DNA from 2 places in the Mesorhizobium sp. WSM4814 genome. Region 2 is predicted to be linked to the other one. Evidence: predicted binding sites of a transcription regulator. Region 2 holds the regulator's gene; the other holds the start of a gene.
What was found. The regulator LexA, encoded in region 2, represses DNA repair genes until DNA is damaged. The targets are predictions, from matches to a motif close to TGTTCNNNNTGTGTTCNG.
Positions count from the first base shown of each region.

Region 1: the regulator LexA is predicted to act here: its motif matches at 1,445-1,462, upstream of AC0L2V_RS06085 (DUF3072 domain-containing protein).

Region 1 is NZ_JBVVQT010000002.1:568,521-576,311, forward strand. Features, by position in the region: gene AC0L2V_RS06080 (phospholipase D-like domain-containing protein) at 1-1,050, opposite strand, end outside; gene AC0L2V_RS06085 (DUF3072 domain-containing protein) at 1,192-1,410, opposite strand; gene AC0L2V_RS06090 (ATP-dependent DNA ligase) at 1,557-2,231, opposite strand; gene AC0L2V_RS06095 (helix-turn-helix domain-containing protein) at 2,716-3,858, opposite strand; gene AC0L2V_RS06100 (hypothetical protein) at 4,088-4,363, shown strand; gene AC0L2V_RS06105 (hypothetical protein) at 5,420-5,737, opposite strand; gene AC0L2V_RS06110 (LysR family transcriptional regulator) at 5,879-6,730, shown strand; gene AC0L2V_RS06115 (ATP-binding protein) at 6,745-7,563, opposite strand; gene AC0L2V_RS06120 (plastocyanin/azurin family copper-binding protein) at 7,671-7,791, opposite strand, start outside.
Region 2 is NZ_JBVVQT010000029.1:4,277-12,067, forward strand. Features, by position in the region: gene AC0L2V_RS28635 (ComEC/Rec2 family competence protein) at 1-1,290, shown strand, start outside; gene lexA (transcriptional repressor LexA) at 1,284-2,036, opposite strand; gene AC0L2V_RS28645 (molybdopterin molybdotransferase MoeA) at 2,141-3,346, opposite strand; gene moaC (cyclic pyranopterin monophosphate synthase MoaC) at 3,346-3,843, opposite strand; gene trpC (indole-3-glycerol phosphate synthase TrpC) at 3,910-4,761, opposite strand; gene trpD (anthranilate phosphoribosyltransferase) at 4,766-5,776, opposite strand; gene AC0L2V_RS28665 (SurA N-terminal domain-containing protein) at 5,773-7,665, opposite strand.

The DNA.
Region 1 (7,791 bases), on a different contig from region 2:
CAGTTCCCGATCCGGCAGGAAATAGGGCGACATGATGCGGATCGATTTGCGGGCGACGGAAAATGCCCCGATCAGCAAGTTGTGGTTCGTTTCGATGCTGGCATCCGGCCCGGATGCAACCGCCCGCGCCAGCATCGGTTGACCGGGAGCCGCGGGAAGCGCGGCCACTTGCCAGGTGTCGCCTTTCAGGAACTCGCCGCTCACGAAGCGCCAATCTTCGGCGGCAACCGAAAAAAGGTCGGCAACGACCGGCCCGGTGACCTGAAAATGCGTGTCCCTCGCGCTGGAGGAGCCGGCGAACTCGGCTGAGAATCCCTTTCGGATGTTCATCCCTCCGGTGAACGCAATCGTGCCGTCGACGACCAGGATCTTCCGGTGCGTTCTGAGGTTGGCGTAGGGAAGACGCAGGCCCATGACAATGTTGCCGTTGAAGAGGTCTGCCGGGATTCCCGCCTCTCGCAGGCGCCCAAGAATGCTGGGGACGGAGTAACGCGCCCCGACGGCATCGATCAGCACGCGAACGCTGACACCCCGCTGGACGGCTCGCGCGAGAGATTCCACGAAAAGCCGCCCGACATCGTCATTGTCGAAGATGTAGGTCTCGAGCAGGACAGTGCGTTGAGCGCCGTCAATCGCTCGGCACATTGCGGCATAGGCCTCGTCACCTGTCTCCAATATCGCAATCGCGTTTCCCGAGGTCAGGGCACGCCGGGCCACCCTGTCGCCCAATGTCTTCAGGCCGGTGAAGCGTTGGCCGTACCGCTCGGCAATCAGTTCCTCGGCGGCAAAGTTGCGCTCATGTTTTGCGGAAGCCGCCTCGCTGGAAAGGGGCCGCATGGCGCTGATCGTGGCACGACGGATGCGGTTTATGCCGGCAACGGCGTAGATGATCGCGCCGAGGAATGGCGACAGGAACATCACGCCGACCCAACCCGTGGCGGCGCGGACGTCTTCCTTCGTCATTATGGCGTGGACGATGCCGATGGCCGCCATCACCACCGAAATGATCGCGAGGACCTGGGGCCAATGAGTCAATAAGGTCTGCAACATCGCCAGGACTATCCAGCGAGCGGTTGCAGAACGCAATGCAACTCATCCCCGGGGTCAGACCACGGTAACAAACTGGACAGAGCCGCTGTCGGGTTCGATGGAACGGCCCCGTCGCCGGAGGCCAACAGCCACGAGCGGGCACTACAGGCCTAACTTCTCCCGGAGTGCATCGATGCGTTTAGAGGCTTCCGCCTTGCTGAGGCCGTCAGCATAGGCGTCAGGGTCGTCGGCCTGTTCGGCCAAAGTTTTCAAATAGGAGGCTTGTGCGGGGGTCATGGGATCATCTCCGCTGATCCAATCTTCCGGGTCCTTTTCGACATTTGCCGGTGCCTCGATTTTTGGGTTGTGCCGGTCACCCATGATCAATCTCCCTTGATGATCACCACAATGAGAATGATCATGATTTGTTCCGCCAGATTGGTATGCGCGTCGCGTCCGCCCGCGTAGGCCTCAAATCGGTGAGGACGCCCGTGAGCAGCGATCAGGGCATTGGAGCCGTGCCTGGCTCATAAACGACCCCCAACTCGGGAGTCGGCTTCTTCAAATTTTTTGGCCTTCAGCCATGTGCTCGACAGTCCGCTCCTGTAGCGGCTGTCGGCGCGCTTCGAGATAATTCCATTGAGCCCGATCTTCTCGACGGTGCGGAAGAGCGCCAGCGCGCTGCCCTCGAAATGCTCACTGTATTGGATCTTGCCGAGGCCAGGCTCAATCAGTTGCCACAGCGCCTGCTTGCGCTGCAGCAGCGGCAAGGAGCCTAGATCGTGGCCGTCGAGATGGAGGATATCGAACGCGACGAACACCAGCCGGCTCGGCTCGTTCCAGATCGCCGCTTCCAGCGCAGGGCAATCGAAAGCGCTCTGCTCGCCGGGAACAATGACTTCGCCGTCGAGAATGGCAGTCCGGCATGGCAGATCGACGGCTAGTGCGATGGGCCAGTATTTCGTGGTCCAGTCGCGGCCGTTCTTGTTGTAAAGACGCACACCGCCATTATCGATGATGATCTGGGTTCGATAGCCGTCGAGATTGGCCTCGTGGACCCAGCCCTCACCTTCAGGCGGCCGCTCGACCCGAGTCGGGATCTGCGGCGGAAGAAACTCCAGCCGGCCGCCAACGACCTTGGCACGCTTACTCAATGACGCCACCTTTGACCGCGCAGCGGCGGCTATCGGCACAGGCAGCACGACATCTCCCCAACATGATGCCTGCCACCTGTGCCGAGCCCCCGCCAAGCCGCCGAGCCCCCGCCAAGCATTGCAAGCATCTACGCACGAAGCCGATCTGTCGTTAGCTTTGCATCCTAATACTTATCCCGGCGTACATATCTTGCCCGGCGCGGCGCTCTTGCACCGTTCCCGACCGGCTAATTGCTGTCCGGGATCGCCGCCAGCCTACGCAGCCCTTTGCTGGTGAGATAATCCGGGCTAGAGCGGTTCGTCATTTCAAGGAACCGCAGAACCGCTCTATCTCTTTGTTTCTTGACTTGGCAAACATACGACTCGCGGTCTCAACAAGTGTCTTATGCTGCGTAGTTGCAATGTATGCTCCGCTGTGATGCGCGGCGACATCGATGAACAGTTGGTCGATAAATCGGGAATTGGCTATAATTGATGGCGCGGTGGACGCGACACGAAAATATTCTGGTCCATGAGCTTCCCGATCCTGTACTCAGCTTCCGAGCGCTTTGAGCCAATGTTCAAAGGAAGAGGCCTCCTCGTGTCCGGCATGCGAAACAGAGTGGGCGGGGCGCGGTAACACCACGGAGCTTCGGACTTCGCGGGGGCTGTAGCCGAATTCCTTGCTAAAAGCTCGGCTGAAATTAGCCGCTGAACTAAACCCGACGGCTTCGGCAATATTAACAATGCGCCGGCTGTCCGCCGGATTGCTAAGCGCAACATGGGCTGCCAGAAGTCGGCGACTTTGTATGTAGTGGAGAACACCACCGCTCGGTTCGAACAACTGATAAAGACGAGAGCGCGAGACGCCGAGCGCCCGGCACATTGAATCCGGCGTCAGATGAGCCGCATCCAGATTGTTGTGGACGTATCGACGGGCTCGCTCCATCAGCGCGACACTCACCAATTGTTCGGTGGCCGCGGCATGTTCCGCCGGGGGCGAGAGGCAGGCAATGATCATGCTGCGTGTTGCGTGCACGATGCGGGGCAGATCGTCAACCGTGAGACTGCGCAGTCTTGCTTCGATGTTCTTGAGGTAGTCGAGCAAAAGGTTGGCAAAGTTGCCGGACAGAATTGAATTATTCTTTGCGTCCAGGGTTGCCGCCGCATCGGCGAACAAATCACGCGGCAAATAGAGAAAGAGACTTTGGGATTCCGTTGCCCTCCCCCGAAACGGGTAGCCAAGCGATCTAATCTCCAATTTGCCCGGCTGGTTTTCCGCTACGCGGCGATCGACCTCCGTCCACGACCGGCCAGTATGCGGCAAAGCGATATACCAGTGATCGATCGAGCTGGACCGAAGCTTCGCAGCAGAACGCATATAACTATGTGCCGGTGCGCGCTGTTGAACGATCAGCATGCCGCCGAGGTTCCAAGCCGTGTGGTCGGCGGGAAAGCCATCGTCGAGCGATTTGTCATCCGGCAACTTGATCTCGACAAGCGGAGCCATATGCGCCTGCCAAGCGACGAATTGATCTTCTGGCGCCAGTTCGAGCGTCGAAAAGGGCAAAGGTTCGAGCGCCGGCGCAAGTGACGGGGCAGCCTCATTGTAAGGCTGAGCTTCGCGCGGCCAACGACGTCGATCGCGCTCAAGCGCCTGCCTCGCAAGCGCCTTGTCCTGCCTCTTAGCGTCCATCGCGTAGTGCCGTATCCGATTCCGGTATGCCCATCGCCACCGCAATCATGTGGTGTATCACAGCCATCTGGCAAGACCAGCTGAACGCGAGTCCACAGAGGGCTATCACACTGGGTTACAGCAAGAAATGCATTCCGAGATAAGTTTCTGGATGCGACGATAACGACACTCTTCAACGTGGTGCGTATAGAGTCTGGCACGGTGAAAGCGTAGTTGAGGAGGCAACGAAATGAACGCAAACCTCAAAACAGAAGCTCGTCGCAAGATAATTCTTGATGGATATTTTAATAACGAACCTTTGAAAGATATTGCAGCCAAGGTCGGATGCTCACTGGCGAGTTTGAAAGTCACCGCCAGTAGACTCGGTTGCACACGAACTCCGAAAGAGGCGGCGGAATTTCGGCGAGGATTTCATGTCCCAGAACAAAAATTGCGGGATTACCGCCAACTTATGATTGCTGGACAGTATAGATCTCGCGAGTGCGCCCTGATTTGGGACTATTGAAAGACCAATTATCGGTCAGCGAGTAAACTTATTCCAATCACGCCTCAGCGGTTCATCGACAAAAAAAGTCCGCCTCAATCACTGGCAACAGGCCCTGAAAGGTTCGCACAGATGCTGCGTCGGCGTTTCAATCGCACCTGCCTCAGCCCTCATGATCTGGCTATTTGCGAACGCGTGTTCGATCAGGTTTGCGCAGATGAACACATGGACTCTTCAAGCCGGGATGCCGAGGCCTTAGCGGTGGCGATTGTCGCAATCTTCCGAAACATTACTACCAAGGAGCGCGAACTGCTGGATGAATTGAGGTCTCTTCGTCTCTCAAAGGGCGCAGAGAAGGCGCACTAGCTTGGCGGCTTTCCCTGACGAATTGTTCGCGTTAGCACAGCCGGATTCGCATCTGCATTGCCCCATTGAGTCCCGCCAGAGTGTAGCCACAGCGCTTGCGAAGGAGATGGAAATGGGTTTAGCCCAAGACTTGTCTGATGTTGCGCTCACATTCGATTGTCCGAATTGCTCGCATCCGGCGGTAAGGAAGGGCTCTGCGCTAAGAACGATCGCGCACTTCAGATGCGACGGGTGCAACGCCAAGGTACGGATCACCTATCCGCAGAAGCTAGCGATCTTCGAAAAGTACAGGCTATTAGCCGCCCAAGGGGCATTGCGATAAGACGATCCGGAAACGCGTCGCCAATGGCGGTGACGCGGACCAGCTGCAAAAGGTCGATGCCCTAGTGGGTCTCGCTAAAGAAATGGCCCACCGGCAACTGGCCGGGTTAGAAAGCCCGGCAGATAAAGCGTGGTCGTGGTTGTGGTCGTGGAGGTCTCGCCCGAAGTTCCGCTCGTCGTCTGGGCAAAGGAAAGGCCGGCGGAAAGCGCCAACACGGCCGAGGTCAAAACGATTCGTTTCGTATTCCTTTCTCCTGTCTTAAGCGCACGACGCGCTCACAAACCAGCATGCGGACAGAAGGAATGTTCCACTGATGGGGCTCACCCTCGGAATCGTTCCGCGTGCCAGTGGATCTTGCCGTCAGGCCGGCGTGATCGTGAGATCCTCGCTTACTCGAACATGATCCGAGAGGTTCCTCTTTCTGCGATCGACATTCTCCGAGCTTCTTGGATCCGCTCGGCCTGTTGTTTGGTATAGGGACCCATCGGCCGGGTCTTTTCATGGCCGCGGCGAACCCGACAGTACCAGTGGCCGCTGTCAGAGAAGATCTCAACCGAGGTCGGTGCATCGTTGGCCGCCGCCTTGGCGACCTCGCTGATGAATTTCACGACCTTTGAATGGTGCCGGGCGGGTGCAACCGTGCGCAAACCACTGGTGACGCTAAGTTCCTGCTGCACTGGGGACATGGTCGAACTCCTGTCGGTCATTTGCTTGCGCTCCCTCCCACCGGCGCTGCGCAGCATTCAGCGCAGAGCTGGGTGGATAATCTCGAAGCCTATTGCTCTGACTAGCTATCTAGCAAACGAAATTGATTGACATTTAAACGCAATTTTTATGCTATATGTTTTATGGACATTGAACTCGCCCGGACTTTCATCGAGATCGTTTCGACAGGGAGTTTCATTCGGGCATCGGAGCGCTTGAATGTCGCCCAGACGACCGTAAGCGCACGGATTCGCAACCTCGAGCAGCAATTGGGCCGCGCGCTTTTTGTTCGCCACAAAGGCGGAGCTTCTCTCACCCCGGCCGGTGAGCAATTTCTGCGCCACGCGCCGATGTTCGTCCAACTATGGCAACGCACCCTTCACCAGGTTGCCGTGCCCCCGGGACGTCGAGCTGTTCTGACGGTCGGCAGCGAAGTCAGCCTAGCGCAACCTCTTCTGCTCGATTGGGTCCGATGGATGCGCGGGTCGCTTCAGGATATTGCACTTCGAGTACACGTCGATGTGCCGAAGGATTTGATCAATCAGGTTGCGTCAGGAATGGTCGACTTGGCTATCATGTACGCGCCCCCCCACAGACCGGGTTTGAAGATCGATCTGCTTCTGGAGGAAAAACTCGTCCTCGTGACGACCAATTCCGAAGCGCGCCTCCTGGACGAATCCGATTATGTTTATATGGATTGGGGGCCGGATTTTGAACTTCACCACGGGATGAATTTCCCGAGTGCTGCGCCGGATCTTTCTTTCGATCTCGGTCCGCTCGCACTGAGCTATGTTCTTGCGACTGGCGGCTCCGGATATTTCAGGATGAGTTCTGTGCGGCCTCACATGGAGGCCGGCCGGCTGCACCTTGTGCCTGAAATGCCGCAGTTCTCCTATCCGGTTTACGCGGTGCAATCCGCAAGTGCGGACGAGAGCGTGGTAGGTCCCGCCCTGGCAGGATTGCATTCCGTCGCGAGCGCCGACATCAAATTGTAGGAGTTGTTGGGCGTCTAAAGGTCCGCTTGGATTGACGGGAACAGAAGGTCGACCGTTGTTCCAATCCCTCGCTCACTCTTTATCCGGATCCGACCACCAACCATTTGCGCCAATGCCTGCACTTGCAACATCCCTATCCCGGTGCCCTTCTCACCCTTCGTCGTGAAGAAAGGATCGAACACCTTTCGCAAGACTTCCGGAGCCATGCCGCAACCACCGTCCTTGACGCGAACGCATGCGTAGGTTTCGGGCCCGGGCAGGTCAGGCGTCGGGGCCGGCTGCACCAATCGCTCAGTGGTGACGCGGATCTCCCCGCCACTTGGCATCGCATCTCGTGCGTTCATTACGAGATTAAGCACTGCAGAGTCGAACAGCGCCGGGTCGATCAAGCAGTTCGGGATATCGGAACCAAGCTCCAGCTTGACGCGGACATCGGGGCCTGCGCCATATCTCAGGAAAGGCTCAAAAGACCTGAGGAATTCATTCAAATTGCCAGCGTGGATTTCGAGTTCCTGATGTTTTGCGAAGGCCAGTACCAGTGACGTCAGTTCGATACCTCGATCGATTCCCTGCCGCGCTGCAGCAATGTAGGTCCTCACGCTTTCGGGCTCCTCGGCTCTTATTTCGGCAAGCCTCAGGCCGGATCCGATGACTGCCAGGAGGTTTCTGAAATCATGGGCAATACCGCCAGTCATCTCGCCTAAGGCGGCAAGCCGATGTGTGGCACGCTCACGTTGTTGGGCTGCAGCCCGAGCACCGGGAGGCATATCTACCGGACGCTCGTCGCGCTTCGCTCGTGTTTCATTATCGTATGGAAACGCGCTGCCGGTCATGATGGTCGCCCCTATCGATCATTGACGACAAACAGGAAACTCGGGCTCCCATTCGCATCGTCGTTTGGGTTCTCCTGTTGCTGGTGTCATGCATCCTGCACGTATGCCTAGGCGCGCCGCACGATCCTTTTCGTCATGATGTCTTCGACCATCGGAAAGGCCTTGACGGCCTCTTCCGGTAGGTCTCCCTTCGCTCCGGTTAGCTCCGTCCAGTCATGCGCCTCGGGC
Region 2 (7,791 bases):
CTGATCTTTTCCGGTATCGTGGTCGCGGCTGAACGCAGCTTCATCATGCTGGCGGTAATGCTTGTCGCCGTGCTGTTCGACCGGGCGGCACTCACCATGCGCAACCTGGCGATTTCGGCCATCGCCGTTATCGTCGTGTCGCCGCACGAGGTGGTCGGCGCAAGCTTCCAGATGTCGTTCGCCGCGACTGCGGCTCTCGTGGGCGCCTATGCCGGTTGGTCCGACTATCGTGCCGACAAGGCCAAGGCGCCGCGACAGCGACGGTCACCGGCCGCTTTCGTCACGCGCAAGGTCGTCGCCGGGGCAGGCACCATCGCAATGACCTCCATCATTGCCGGCAGCGCCACCGCGCTCTTCGCCATCTGGCACTTCCAGCGCGTCTCGCCGCTCAGCCTGTTCGCCAATCTGGCCGTCATGCCGATCGTCACGATCGTCATGTTCCTGGCCGTCCTCAGCGCCCTGTCAATGCCTTTCGGCCTCGACGGCCCCTTCCTCTACATGATGGGCAAGGGCCTGACGGCGATGATCGCAATTTCGGGATGGATCTCGGAGCGTTCGCCGATCGATGCAGTCGGACTGATTTCGTTGCAATCGGTTCTGCTGGTGACGGTCGCCCTGGTCATCGCCACGATGGCGACGACGTGGCTGCGGCTTGCCGCACTTCCCTTTGCGCTCGCCGGCCTGCTGACGATTTCCGAGACGCGCACCCCCGACGTGCTGATCTCGGAGGATGCGCACCTGGTGGCGCTGCCGATCGGCGGCGGCGAACTTGCCGTCAACCGGATGCGTTCGAACGAATTCACCACCGACAACTGGAAACATGCGCTGGTTTCAACAACGATCGTCGAGCCGGAGACATTCGAAAAAGGAGATGTGCAGTTCGACATCGCCGACCCGGCCGACCTGCCGCCGGGAGCGCCTTTCACCTGCACTGCCGGCCTGTGCTTGGCCCGGCATCCGTCCGGCGCGCTCATTGCGCTCGCCGACAACCGCAAAACCGCGCGGCCGGCCTGTGCCTTTGCGGATTTGATCGTCATCGACGACGCCACAGCCTATTACAAACCCTGCCGCAACCCGCTGGTTCTCGTCGTCACCAAACGGCAGCTCGCTCGCATGGGCAGTGCCGCCGTCTTCTTCGATCCGCTATCGGCGACGACGCGCGCAGAAATCCGTTTTGCCGTCAGACAGCCATACAGGCCCTGGCATGAGCAGCGGCGATTTTCGCGCGAGGCGAGGGGCCTGCCGCCATACCGCAGGGCCGAGAAACCCCAGAAGCCTGCCCTTCAGTAACGCCGGATCAGTCCGACGAGCTTGCCCTGCACCTTGACCCGGTCCGGCCCGAAGATGCGCGTCTCGTAGGCCGGATTGGCGGCTTCCAGTGCGATCGAGGCACCTTTGCGGCGGAATCGTTTCAGCGTCGCTTCCTCCTCGTCGACCAGAGCGACAATGATCTCGCCAGGCTGCGCGGTGTCGGCGTTGCGGATGATGACCGTGTCGCCGTCGAAGATGCCGGCCTCGATCATCGAATCACCCTTGACCTCCAGCGCGTAGTGCGTGCCGCCGGTGATCATGTCCGGTGGCACCGAGATCGAATGCGTCTGGTGCTGGATGGCGTCGATCGGCACACCGGCAGCGATGCGGCCCATCACCGGTATGGAGACGGTGGCAACGACGTCGTCGTCATTGCCGGCGGCACGCATGCGCGAAGGCGCCGGCTTGATCTGCCGTCCGAGGCCGCCCTGTCCAAGCCCGCCCTGGCCAAGGCTGCCTTGAATGACGCTCGGCGAGAATTTGCGCGCCGCATTGAGGCCCGGCGCGATCGAATCGGGCAGCCGCAGCACCTCCAGCGCGCGGGCGCGGTTGGGCAGGCGGCGAATGAAACCGCGTTCCTCCAGCGCCGTGATCAGCCGGTGGATCCCCGATTTGGAGGCGAGGTCGAGCGCTTCCTTCATCTCGTCGAACGAGGGCGGAATGCCGCTTTCCTTCAGTCGTTCGTGAATGAACATCAGCAGTTCATGTTGTTTGCGTGTCAGCATCGCGACCCCCAACAGAATCAGAAAAACAAACCCAGAACAAACACTATCTGTTCCAGTTGTGTTCCGCAACCATTTAAAGTTTAATGAATGTGTTGACGTTTTGTTCAGCGTAGCATCAGCACGCTGCAGGCGGCGCCCGCTGCGGCTGCGGGAGCGAATGGCTCGCGCACGACCAGTCCGTTGGCGTCGGCCAGCATTCTGAGCATCGAGGAATCCTGGATACTGAACGGCGTTGCCTCAAGCGTGCCGGCTTCTTCCTTCACCACCGCGCGTACATAGTCCTGCCTGAGATCGTTGGCCGGCATGGCGGCGCCGAGCCGCGCCTGACGCATGTCCTGGCGGAAGGCGCGGCCGCCGAGCCGCGCCAGCAGCGGCTTCAGAAAGAGCTGCGTGCAGACCAGGCTGGCCACCGGATTGCCGGGCAGGCCGATGCAGCGGATGGCGCCCAGCCGCCCGAACATCAGTGGCTTGCCGGGCCGCATGGCGATTTTCCAGAAATCAAGCGCCATGCCTTCGCCGGTCAGCACGTCATGGACGAGGTCATGGTCCCCGACCGAGGCGCCGCCCAGCGTGACGATGACGTCCGCGCCTGCGTCGACGGCTTTTGTCACCAGCGCGGCGATCGCCTCCTTGCGGTCGGGGGCGATGCCGAGATCGAGTGCGCTGGCGCCGACCGAGCGGGCCGCGGCGGCGACGCCATACGCATTGGAGGAGATGATCTGGTCGGGGCCAAGGTCGCTGCCCGGCGGCAGCAATTCGTCGCCGGTGGCGATGATGGCGACCAGCGGCCGTTTCACCACGCGGACCTGCTGGTGGTTGGCCGACGCCGCCAGCGACAATGCCGCCGGATCAAGCAGGCGGCCTTTCTCCAGCAGCGCGTCGCCCTTCGAGAAATCGAGCCCGAGGCGGCGGATGTTGCGGCCTTCAACCGTGGGCGCGGTCACTTCGACCATGCCGCCGCCGAGGTCGCGGACATTCTCCTGGATGACGATGGTGTCGGCGCCTGCAGGAAGCGGCGCGCCGGTGAAGATGCGCACGGCCTGCGCCGGGCCGACTGTTCCGGCAAAGCCTCGTCCGGCCGGCGCCATGCCGATCACCGAAAGTCTCGCGGGCACGGACGCGACATCGTCGGCCCGCACGGCATAGCCGTCCATGGCCGACGCGTTGAATGGCGGCTGGGTGCGGAGCGCCATGAGCGGCTCCGCCAGCACGCGGTCGGCGGCATCCATCAGGGCGACGCTTTCAGCCTGCAAGGGCGCAGCATCCGCAAGCAGGTGCTCGAGCGCCTCGGCGACCGCCAGCAGCGCCATTATTGGCCTGCCCCCTGGGCATCCGCCTTGTAGTCGCCGGATTTGCCGCCGGTTTTTTCCACCAGCCTGATGCCGGAGATCGCCATGCCGCGATCGACCGCCTTGGCCATATCATAGATGGTCAGGCAGGCGACCGAGACGGCGGTCAGCGCTTCCATCTCGACGCCGGTCTTGCCGGTGACGCGGGCCAGCGCCGTGACCTTCAGGCCGGGCACCGTCGCGTCAGGTTCGATGTCTACCGATACCTTGGTCAACAGCAGCGGATGGCAGAGCGGGATCAGTTCATGCGTCCTCTTGGCCGCCATGATGCCGGCGATGCGCGCCGTGCCCAGCACGTCGCCCTTCTTGGCATCGCCGTCGAGAATCATTTTCAGCGTTTCGGGCCGCATCGAGACAAGACCTTCGGCGATTGCCGTGCGGGTCGTCTCCGCCTTGTCGCCGACATCGACCATATTGGCTTCGCCTTTCGCGCCAAGATGGGTGAGGGCGGCCGACATCGTCAGGTCACCCTGGAGCGACGTGCGTCCGTTTGGACGCACAAAGTACACTCTGACGCTTTGCATCTATGCATCATGCTCTCCGAACATCGATTCCGATTTTCGGGCAGATGCATTGGCGGGCGCCTTGCCCGTCAAAAGCAGGTGCGTCGCAGTGGCCACGTCCTGTTGCCGCATCAGGCTCTCGCCGACGAGGAAAGTGCCAATGTCGCTCCGTTCCAGCCTGCGGCAGTCCTGGTGCGAGAAAATACCGCTCTCGCTGACCAGCAGCCGGTCGGCCGGCACCATCGCCGCGAGCCGCTCCGATGTCTCGATGCTGGTTTCGAACGTCCGCAGATTGCGGTTGTTGATGCCGATCAGCCGCGACGACAGTTTCAGCGCGCGTTCCGTCTCGGCCTCGTCATGCACCTCGACCAGCGCATCCATGCCGAGCTCGAACGCCGTCGTCTCGAGTTCCCTGGCCACGGCGTCATCGACGCTCGCCATGATGATCAGGATGGCGTCCGCGCCCCACGCACGGGCCTCGAACACCTGATAGGGCTCGAATAGAAAATCCTTGCGCAAAGCCGGCAATGTCACGGCGCTGCGCGCATTGGTGAGGAATTCAGGCGCCCCTTGGAAAGACGGCGCATCGGTCAGCACCGAGAGGCAGGCAGCCCCACCTTTGGCATAGGCCCTGGCCAGCGCCGGCGGATCGAAATCGGCGCGGATCAGGCCCTTGGACGGGCTCGCCTTCTTGATCTCGGCGATCAGCGCGAAACTGCCGGATTTGCGTTTGGCTTCAAGGGCCGAGAGAAAGCCGCGTGGTGCGTCGGTATCCTTTGCCCGCGCCTTGATTTCGGCAAGCGGCACCCGCGCCTTCGCCGCCGCGATCTCGTCGCGCTTGTAGGCTTCGATCTTGCGCAGGATATCAGACACGGCGCTATCCGTTCGAAATCTCGACCAGCCGGTCAAGCACCTTCAGCGCCCGGCCGCTGTCGATGGCTTGCGCCGCCGTCGCCATGCCATCGGCAAGCGTCGTCGCCTTTCCCGCCACCACCAGTCCGGCGCCGGCGTTCATCAGCACCGTATCGCGAAAGGCACCGGCAGCGCCGCCCAGCATGTCGCGCAGCGCCTGGGCGTTGTAGGCGGCATCGCCGCCGCGCAACTCGTCCTTGGTATGCCGCTTCAGCCCGACCGCTTCCGGGGTCAGCGTAAAGCTGCGGATCTCGCCGCCGACCAGTTCGGCGACCTGGGTTTCGCCGGTGGTGGTGATCTCGTCATAGCCGTCGCCATGGGCGACCCAGGCGTGGTCGGCGCCCAGTGCCTTCAACGTCTCGGCCACCGGAATAATCCATTCCGGCAAGAAGACGCCAACCATCTGCCTGACGACACCAGCCGGATTGGAGAGCGGGCCAAGCAGGTTGAAGATGGTGCGGGTGCCGAGCTCGACGCGGATCGGGCCGACATGCTTCATCGCCGGATGATGCGCCGGCGCGAACATGAAGCCGACGCCTGCGTCGTGGATGCAGCGGCCGATCGTTTCCGGCGGGATGTCGAGCTTGACGCCGAGCGCGGTCAGCACGTCGGCGGCGCCGGTCTGCGAGGACAGTCCGCGATTGCCGTGCTTGGCCACCGGCACGCCGCAGGCGGCGATGACGAAGGCGGATGCGGTCGAGATGTTGACGCTGTGCGAATTGTCGCCGCCGGTGCCGACGATGTCGATGGCGCCAGCCGGCGCGTCGACGCGCAGCATCTTGGCGCGCATGGTGGCGACAGCGCCGGAAATCTCGCTCACCGTCTCGCCGCGCACGCGCAGCGCCATCAGGAAGCCGCCGATCTGGCCGGGCGTAGCGTCGCCCGACATGATGATGTCGAAGGCATCGCGCGCTTCCTCGAAGGAAAGCGAGCTGCCGGCGGCGACCTTGGCGATATGGGTCTTGAGCGCGCTCATCTGGTCAGGGCTTGGGCAACGGCGGTCTGGTCGATGCGAACGTCATATTGCGTCTGCAGCTGCGCCACCAACTGGTCGAGCAGGTCGTCGGACATGCCGGCGGTGAACGATTTCTGCGCGTCGTCCGGCACCGAGCTGGCGTCGGCACCGGCAGGCTCGAAGACTTCGGCGATCCTGAACAGGATCTGTCCGTCGCCGGTGGGCGAGGAGATCAATCCGGTCCCGCCTTCGCCTTCGCCGAACATCGCAGCCGCCCCTTCCTTGCCGAATTCGGCGTCGTCCGCCCCGCGCTTGACGCCGCGCTTGGTCTGCTTCTCAAGCTTGAGCTCGCTCGCGATCACGTCGAGCGTGGTGCCGGCCTCGAGACGCTTTTCGAGCTCCTGCGCTTTTGCGGTGAGCCGCTTGGTCGTTTCCGCCGCCGTCCAGTCGGCCACTACCTTCTGGCGGACTTCATCCAGCGTGCGGTCGCGGGCCGGCGTGACCGAATCCACCTCGTAGAACACGAAGCCATTGTTGGCGGTGGTGAGGTCGGGATTCTCGGTGCCGGGTTCGGCATCGAACACCGCCTTGATGAGCTCCGGCGATTCCGGCAGATCCTTGACGATGGCGCCGTCCGGCCTCAGGCCGGTGCGATCGATCGCGTCGACGGTGACGACCTTCAGCTTCAGCTTTTCGGCCGCTTCCTTGAGCGTGCTGCCCGAAGCGCGGCTATCTTCGTAGCTGTCATGGACGTCGAGCAGAATGCGGCTTGCCTCGCCGAGCGCCAGGTCCTTGCGGATGTCGGCGGCCACTTCGGCCAGCGGCTTCACCACTTCGGGCTTGATCTCGGTGACGCGCAGCAGAACCGGACCGAAGGCGCCCTGAACGACCGGGCTGACTTCGTTGACCTTGAGCGCAAAGGCCGCATCCGCCACCGCCTTGTCGGCGATCTTGTCCTTGGACAGCGTGCCGAGCAGCGTGTCGGCCTGCGTCTTGCCCTCGGCGGCGACGAGTTTGTCGAAGGTCGCGCCGGTCTCGAGTGAATCGAGCGCGGCCTTCGCGGCATCGGGCGTTTTGAACACGAGCTGTTCGATGGTGCGCGTTTCCGGCGTGGTGTAGCGCCCCTTGTTCTTGTTGTAGTCGTCGCTGACCTGCTGGTCGGTCACAGCACTCACATCCATGATGTCTTCCGGCTCGAGCCTGACATAGGAGAATTTGCGGTATTCGGGCGCCGCATAGGTCTTCTTGTTTTCCTCGAAATAGGCCGAAAGCGTAGTGTCGGATGGCGCTTCGATCGGCTCGACCAGCGATTTCGGCAAGGTCAAATAGTCGATGGTGCGGTCTTCGCCACGATAAAGCGCCACCGCCCTCAAGAACGTATTCGGGGCCTTGAGGCCGTCCGAAACCGCCTCGACGATCTGCTGGCGCACAGCCAGCTGGGCGCGATTCCTGAGATAGTCTTCCGGCCGCATGCCGACCTGTTGCAGTATGTATTCGAAAGTCCTTCTGTCGAAGTTGCCGCCGGGACCCTTGAAGGCCGGGTCTTCATGCGTGAGTTGGGCCAGCCGGTCCTTGGACAGCCCAAGCCCGAGCTTGCGGGCCTGCTCATCGAGGACCGCGCCCGACACGAGTTGCGCCAGCACCTGGTTGTCGAGGCCGAGCGCCGTCGCCTGCTCGCGGCTGATGCGCTGGCCGAATTGCTGCGACATCACGCTGATCTGCCGGTCATAGGCCAGCCGATACTCGTTGATCGACACTTTAGTGCCGCCGGCCGTGACAACGGCGTCGTGGCCTGCAAAACCACCGACCATCTGTCCGGAAATGCCCCAGACGGCGAAGCTCAACACCAACAATATCAGCAGCGCTTTCGCGATCCAGGTCCCCGCGGCGCTTCTCAAGATACCAAGCATGGTCACTTCCGATTTTTTCGCGCATTTTCGCATGCGCCGAGTCTGAAACAAGCGCAATAGCGTCCTTCCGGCCCACTGTCGATTGCTTTGTGGGCTGAGTTTGGTAGTGAGGACGCAGCCGAATAT